One region of the Rhodococcus sp. 06-1460-1B genome, then DNA from elsewhere that is predicted to be linked to it. Evidence: predicted binding sites of a transcription regulator. Region 1 holds the regulator's gene; the other holds the start of a gene.

Region 1 (3,968 bases):
GCAGACGGACCCGCCGCGCAGCTCGGTGCCGTTCTGTGTGTCGGCGTCGTGTTGGCTGCGATCGGCTTCGTCGTGAAGTTCGCCGGAGCGCGAGTGCTCGACGCAGCGATGCCGCCAGTCGTCACCGGTGCGGTGGTCGTATTGATCGGACTCAATCTGGCCCCTGCCGCGACGACCTCGTTCGAGGCGCAACCGCTCGTCGCGGCCGTCACCCTGGTGGCGATTCTCCTCGCGACGGCCGTCGGTCCCGGTCTGGTGGGTCGGCTCGGAATCCTGCTCGGTGTCGTCGTGGGCTGGGTATTCGCTGCCGTCACCGGCGGTATCGCGCAACCACGACTCGATGCTCTGAGCGCCGCGAGCTGGATCGGGTTACCCGAGTTCCGTGGCCCGTCCTTCCAGCTGTCGGTGATTCTGGTGGCGCTGCCGGTGGTGATCGTCCTCGTCGCCGAGAACGTCGGACACGTCAAAGCCGTCGCGGCGATGACCGGAAAGAACCTCGACGATGTCGCCGGTGACGCTCTGATCGCCGATGGGTTGGCGACCACCCTCGCCGGGGCCGCCGGTGGATCGGGAACCACCACGTACGCGGAGAACATCGGCGTCATGGCCGCCACCCGCGTGTACTCGACCGCCGCCTACTGGGTTGCCGCGATCACCGCGATCGTGTTGGCGTTCTCGCCCAAGTTCGGTGCGCTGATCTTCACCGTCCCGGACGGTGTCATCGGTGGAGCGACACTCGTGCTCTACGGACTCATCGGACTGCTCGGCGTTCGAATCTGGACCGATGCCAAGGTGGATTTCACCGATCCCGTGAACCTCACCGTCGTCGCCGCCGCACTCGTCGCCGGAATCGGCGACCTGACGCTCTCCGTCGGATCGGTCGAACTCGGTGGTATCGCGTGGGGATCGCTGGGCATCCTCGTGGGATACCCGATCGTCTCGGCGTTGGCCCGAGGGAGAACGACTCGACGACGCTAGCAGGGGCGGTCACGGATCGCGCGCGTTTTGGTCATCGACCCTCGGTGCACCGCGAACGTACTGTTGAACCGTGACGTCAGTCGCACCGACGACCGCGCTGTGACACCCCTTTCTCGCGGTCGACGACGGTGCGCACCGAACAAGGAGACCCGCGTGGAACGCACACTTTTCGAGCCCGAGCACGAGCTGTTCCGGGAGTCGTACCGGAAGTTTCTCGAACAGCACGTAGCCCCCAATCACGCGAAGTGGGAAGAGCAGAACATCGTCGACCGCGGCGTCTGGGTAGAGGCCGGCAAGCAGGGCTTCCTCGGGACTGCCGCACCGGAGGAGTTCGGCGGCGGCGGCGTCAAGGACTTCCGCTACAACGCCATCGTCACCGAGGAAACCACCCGCGGCGGCTACAGCGGCATCGGCTTCACCCTGCACAACGACGTCGTCGCGCCGTACTTCATCGAGTTGGCCAACGACGAGCAGAAGCAGCGGTGGCTGCCCGGATTCTGCTCCGGTGAGCTGATCACCGCGATCGCCATGACCGAGCCGGGTACCGGTAGCGACCTGCAGGGCATCAAGACCAAGGCCGTTCGGGACGGCGACGACTGGGTACTGAACGGCTCGAAGACGTTCATCACCAACGGCATCAATGCCGATCTGATCATCGTCGTAGCGTGCACCGACCCCGAGAAAGGTGCCCAGGGCTTCAGCCTGTTGGTCGTAGAGCGCGACATGCCCGGATTCGAGCGTGGTCGCAACCTCGACAAGATCGGCATGAAGGCCCAGGACACTGCGGAACTCAGCTTCACCGACGTTCGGGTTCCTGCCGCCAACCTGCTCGGCGAAGAAGGTATGGGCTTCATCTACCTGATGCAGAACTTGCCTCAGGAGCGGCTCTCGATTGCCGTCGTCGCCGCTGCGGCCATGGAATCGGCACTGGAGATGACCATTCAGTACTGCCGTGACCGCAAGGCATTCGGTAAGTCGATCGGAAAGTTCCAGAACACGCGATTCGTGTTGGCGGAACTCGCTACCGAAACCACCGCCACCCGCATCATGGTCGACAAATTCATCGAACTGCTCAACGACGGCAAGTTGACCGTGCAGGAAGCTGCCATGGCCAAGTGGTGGACCACCGAGAACCAGGTCAAGCTCATCGACCGGTGCCTTCAGCTGCACGGTGGGTACGGCTACATGAAGGAGTACCCGATTGCCAAGGCGTACATGGATTCTCGGGTACAGACCATCTACGGCGGCACCACGGAGATCATGAAGGAGATCATCGGTCGCGGACTGAATCTCTGATTCTTTCCATCGTTCAGGACCGAAGAGAAGGGCCGCAGCATCTGTGCTGCGGCCCTTCTTCGTTGTGTCCGAACAGAGTTCAGAGCTTGCGCATCACGGTGACGACCTTGCCGAGAATGGCGGCATTGTTGCCCGGGATCGGCTCGAACAGTGGGTTGTGCGGCATGAGCCATACCTCACCCTTGGAACGCTTGAACGTCTTGACCGTGGCCTCACCCTCGATCATCGCCGCGACGATGTCGCCGTTGTCGGCCACGGACTGTTGACGCACCACCACCCAGTCGCCGTCACAGATCGCCGCGTCGATCATGGACTCGCCGACGACCTTGAGCAAGAACAACGATCCCTGACCGACCAACTCGCGGGGGAGTGGGAACACGTCCTCGACGGCTTCCTCCGCCAGAATCGGTCCACCCGCGGCGATCCGTCCGAGAACCGGCACGAACGTCGGCGTCGGCAACCGATCCTGCTCGTCGGACGCTGCCGAACCGTCCACCGCCGCCGCGGCCTGGTCGGCCTGCACCTCGTCCAGTCCGCGGACGTCCACAGCGCGAGGGCGGTTGGCGTCGCGCCGCAGGAACCCCTTGCGTTCGAGGGTGCGAAGCTGATGTGCGACGGACGACGTCGACGTCAGGCCCACGGCATCGCCGATCTCTCGAATGCTGGGTGGGTATCCGCGCTCGGTGACCGAGGCCCGGATGACCTCCAACACCTTCCGTTGGCGCTCGGTGAGCCCTGCACTGATGTCGGTGCCCACCTCCATGGCCTTCGGGGTCGGCTCGGCAGCCGGCTTTCCGGCTGCAGCCTTGCCGACCGTCGAGGATCCGGCTCGCGTGGAACCAGCTTTCGTGGAACCCGTCGTACTGGAACCGGTGATGGACCTCGTCGAGGTCTCGTCCTTCATGCTGTCGGCCTCCTGCTGATGCGGCTGGATTCGGTCTACGCGGTATCGATCCACGCGGACTGGAGTTGATGATGTCGACTCGTATGGCGTGTGGTTTCTGACACGAATCTAGCGTGTATCAGCTGTTGAATCAAACATCTGTTCGACTCGTGTCGCGTTTTCTACAGACTTTGTCGGAGGCGCGTGATAGAACTTCGAACAAGCGTCCATCGAACGCCTGATCGAACAATCGATCCAACGAGCGAAGACGAGGTTCCGATGACCATCACCACCGATCGTCCCACCACTGCCGGTATGCGTTCGCGATCCGGTGTCGTCGAGCGTCGTCGGCGCTCGCGGCCCGTGTTGCAGAACCACGCGCGTCGGACGCAGAACGGCCCGTGCTTGCCTGTCGTGGACGAGTCCTGGACCGACGTCACCGATCGTGAGATGGCGGATCGAGACTTCGACGACACCTCGGCCCATTTCGCGAGCCAGACCGTGCGCCCACGCTCTCTCGTTCTGTGGATGTTGGCTGTGGTCGTCGTGGCCGGCGGTCTGATCGGCATCGCGAATCTGAGCGCGACCACACCCGACGCGTCCACTCAGCCCGCCGGCGCGGTCATGGTTCACGACGGAGCGCTCGTCGAGTACGCACCCAGCAGATGACCACCGGCACCATGGTGCCCAGCGTGGCTGAGTATCCTCGAAGACTGCCCCGACGCGCACGTTCGTCGTCGGAGTATCGGCTACGACGGAGGCTCCCTCATGCATTGCCCGTTCTGCAGGCACCCCGACTCACGCGTGGTGG
Region 2 (3,968 bases), on a different contig from region 1:
AGCCGATCGTCGTTCCCACTCCCCGGTCTCCGGGTTCTGCACCGCCAGTCCGAGTGCCTCTGCAAGGGTCACTGCTTCGGTGAGCAGGATCTGCCACTGACTGTTGCGCGCCAACTCTCGTGCCAGATCAGGGTCGATGGAACCGTGCCCGGCCAGGTACGCAGGGTTCGCGAGCAGTCCGATGAGGGTGGCGATGTCGACGGTGATCATCGTCAACGGCACCCGACGATCCGGCAATACGGTCTCGGTCTCGGTCTTCGGGCAGTCCGCGCGTTGGCACAGGCATGTCAGCCTGGGTTCACCGTGCATCCGCGCCATGAACGCATCACACAGTCGTTCCTGCTTACCGCGCGGATCCTTCACGCACACCGTGTCGGCCATCTCCTCCGGGAGCTGCCATGCGGCTGCGGCTTCGGGTGCAGTCAATTCTGCTCGTATGCGGGCCAATTCCCCGGCCGGGCTGTAGGTGACGTTACGAAACCTCTTGGCGAACTCGCGTAGTGCTGCTGCTTCCTCCGGTGCGACCCGCAGCAGAATGTCCCAGATCTCCTTCTCCAACGGCCCCGGTGACGACCGTCGGGCCGCCTCGACGATGTCGCCCTCGACGGACCTCACGATGTCGTCGGAGAGGTTGTCGAGGATCCGGCACACCGTACGTACGCGGGGGAGGTCGATGTCGCCGGCTTCGAATGTGGTTTTCACCAGAGGAAGCCGGGTGTGCAGTGCCACGCCGACGGACACGTACGCTTCGGCGACGGTGGCGGAGCAGCTCAACGCGAGTGCCATTTCGGTGCGTCCGTACCGGCTGTACTGCCGATGCTTCGCATCCTGGGCGATGCAGGTGAGGTGGAAGTCGTAGCAGGCAGCGATCTTTCGGGCCGCATGCCGATTCTCTTCCCGCGCGGCAGTGATCAACGCCTCCAACGACACCACTGGTGCAGCCATTTTTTTCACCCCCCGGTGACCCCCAGTTCAGAACATGCGTTCGAACTGGGGAAAGCGTATCTCCACCCACCGACAAGAATGGAAAGGTGCCTCGTGGGCACGTGCTGACACTGCCTGAATACGTCGGGCTGATGCTGTGGTGCGGCAATCGACGCCATGTTGCACGTTGTCGTTGCCGAGTTCGGCGCAATCGACGTTCTGGTTCTCAATGCCTCGGGTGGCCTGGAGTTCGGTGCAGAACCCGACTACGCGATGAGTATCAATCGCGACGCGCAGTTGGCGCTGGCTCGCGCAAGTATCGCCCGTATGGAGCCGGGCTCGCGGATCGTCTTCCTCACCAGCCACCAGGCGCATTTTCACGGCAAGAAACCGGTCCCCGTCGAATACGAACCCGTTGCTGCGAGCAAACGGGCGGGGGAGGATGCACTGCGTGGGATGATTCCTGAATTGGATTCTCGGGGAATCGAATTGGTCGTGGTGTCCGGGGACATGATCGAGGGGATGATCGTGGTCACCCTGCTCGAACGCCGTAATCCGGACTCAGTCGCTGCGCGAACCGCGCAGGGTGCGCTCCCGACCATTGCGGAGTTCGCGTCGGCTGTGACGGAGGCTGCAATCGGACCCATCGAGAAGTCCGGCCGGACTGTCTACGTAGGTGGAGCCGACTACCTCGACGGGTCCGTGTCGGGGTAGTCGGCTCCGCTCGATCGGATGAAGAATCAGCTACCGAGAACGCAGAACTGACCGCTCGTGAGGTTCAGTGCCAACGACAGCGGCCCGACGCAGTCGACGCCGCGTGCCTCGGATGTGGCACCGGATCCCCATCCTGCGACCGCGAGGGTCGTCTGGCCGGCATCTGCCCACGAGTGCGCGATTCCGCCGCCGAGTGCGAGCGCGTATGCCGTGCCCGCGTTCTTGCTCGCTCCGAGCGCGACACCGTAACCGTTGGCGTAGGTGTTGGTTGCGCCCGGCCCGTCGTTGACACTGACGGCAGTTCCGCTGTCGGCGGCACCGGCGGTGGCGCTTCCGGGTCCGCTCGAGGTGGCTCCGCAGCTCGCTGTGTCACTCACCTGGATGTCGTTGGCCGAGGGCGGCGACACGCACGTGACCGGTGCCGCCGACGCGGTGGCGGTGCCGGCGAAGGCGGCCGCCGTCAGGCCCGATCCGATGGCGAAAATAGCTGCGGTGCGGGCGATTCGACTACCGAACCGACTGAACGTTCGCGCGGAGGAGGAGTTGGAAGAAACCGTACGGGGCAGGGAAACAGAGAACAACAGAAAGCTCCTTCACGAGCGAAACGGGTCGGTGCGGCACACGGTACCCCGCTCCGGGGGTCCGTGACAGCAAGCAGACACAGATTGTGTAACGGTGCCGATGGCATCGGGAGATGAATCGTCGTAGAAGTCCGATTTCTCGGACCCCTGCGGTATCGGTCGAGCCGGTTCGTACCGCCTTTGTACTGTCCAGGTTCTACGTGCGAAGTCCGGCCAATTCCGTTCCGTCAGTGCATGATTGAGGCTTGCCTGTCGGCTCGGTGCCGGTCTCCGAAGCGGGTGGCGATGCTCCGAGTCGGCATGCCCGGGCGACCGCCGAACGAAAGGAAATTGTTATCGGACGGCTGGCGAGCCGTCGGAGGCGGCTCGCTAGTTGGGTCTCACAGCGCAGGTGCCGTTCCGGCCAGATCGATTTGTCGACGCTCACAATCGATTTGACGTGCGAGGACGCAGGCATGCCCACCGGGCCGAACGGTTGTTTCACCCGGATCACGGACCCGTGGCGCCGCCGTATGTTGCGATCTTGTACTCGGTTGCCACGAGAGACAGTTGCAGTTCTCGGATGCGCTTGTGAACAGCGTCGCGATGCGCGATGAGCATCTCGAGTCGTTCCGGGACAGTCTGGTCGCCGCTGTCGACCAGCGCGACGTATCTCCGGAGGTCGCGCATGGGCATACCCGAGAGCCGCATCCTTGTCAGGAACACCAATCGACGGACGGCCGCGGAATCGTATTGTCTGTGCTCGAGTCCGTCGCGATCGACGTCGATGAGGCCGCATCGCTCGTAGTACCGCAGCGTGTGTGTGGAGATGCCGAGTAGTTCGGCTACCTCGGCGATACCGAGCGGTTCGGGCAGTTCCGACGGCTCGATCAGGTCGTGCAGCAGCTCCACCGTCAGGGGCGCAGCCGAGCCCACGGCCGCCGACAGCGCCCTGTTCATCAATTCGTTCGTCGACATGAGAGGGAAGATAGTCCTACCTGGGCAGTCATACCGGACGGACGGATTCGGGCACACCGGGGAAATCCGCGCTTGCGGACAATTCGGCATGGGTGTTCAAGGAGTCGAGTTCCCGACGGTACGACTCGCGTAGCCGTCGAACCGCTTCTCGCCCCAGTGGGATGCGCAGGGGAGCGGATTCGGCGTCGACCAGTCGGCGGATGATGTGCGCGGCGCGGGCCGGATCGCCTTCTTGTCGTCCGTCGACGTCGAGCATGTCGACTCTGAGCGCGCCCAACAGGGCGGTGTAGGCATCGATGGGGTCTGCGATCTCGAGTACATCGGCATTGTTGAACCCGGTCCTGAACCGACTCGGTTCGACGATGAGAACTCGAATGCCGAACCGAGCGACCTCGCCGGCAAGGGCTTCAGACCAGCCTTCGAGCGCGAATTTACCTGCAGAATACGAGCCGGCACCCGGGAACGAGACGCGGCCGCCTTGGCTGCTGACCTGCACGATGGTTCCCGCGCTCCGCTCTCGCATGTGAGGCAGGACTGCGCGGGTCAGAGCAGCAGGCCCGACCACGTGTTGTTCGAGCATGTCGCGCAATCGCGAGTCGTCTATCTCCTCCGCCGCACCGATCTGCCCGACGCCTCCGTTGTTCACCAGTACGTCGACGCGTCCGAACCGGCCGATCGCGGCCTCGACGACGGTCGGCGCGAATTCGGTGTTTCTGACGTCGAAGGCGATGGTCAGTAGGGATTCCGGGTTCTCGGCAACCAGGTCGTCGAGACGTTCGGGTCGCCGCATCG

The links. Region 1 encodes LexA, which represses DNA repair genes until DNA is damaged. Its sites were predicted from a motif close to CGAACANNTGTTCG; they were not measured.
Region 2: a site for LexA is predicted at 975-988, ahead of CH268_RS26370 (DUF222 domain-containing protein). Genes of this name have one in related genera too.

Annotation. Positions count from the first base shown of each region.
Region 1 is NZ_NOYS01000018.1:16,472-20,439, reverse strand. Features, by position in the region: gene CH268_RS06115 (uracil-xanthine permease family protein) at 1-978, shown strand, start outside; gene CH268_RS06110 (acyl-CoA dehydrogenase family protein) at 1,132-2,274, shown strand; gene lexA (transcriptional repressor LexA) at 2,354-3,037, opposite strand; gene CH268_RS06100 (hypothetical protein) at 3,437-3,826, shown strand; gene nrdR (transcriptional regulator NrdR) at 3,926-3,968, shown strand, end outside.
Region 2 is NZ_NOYS01000043.1:262,275-266,242, forward strand. Features, by position in the region: gene CH268_RS26370 (DUF222 domain-containing protein) at 1-945, opposite strand, end outside; gene CH268_RS26375 (SDR family oxidoreductase) at 1,102-1,638, shown strand; gene CH268_RS26380 (DUF6764 family protein) at 1,665-2,219, opposite strand; gene CH268_RS26385 (MerR family transcriptional regulator) at 2,709-3,176, opposite strand; gene CH268_RS26390 (SDR family NAD(P)-dependent oxidoreductase) at 3,205-3,968, opposite strand, start outside.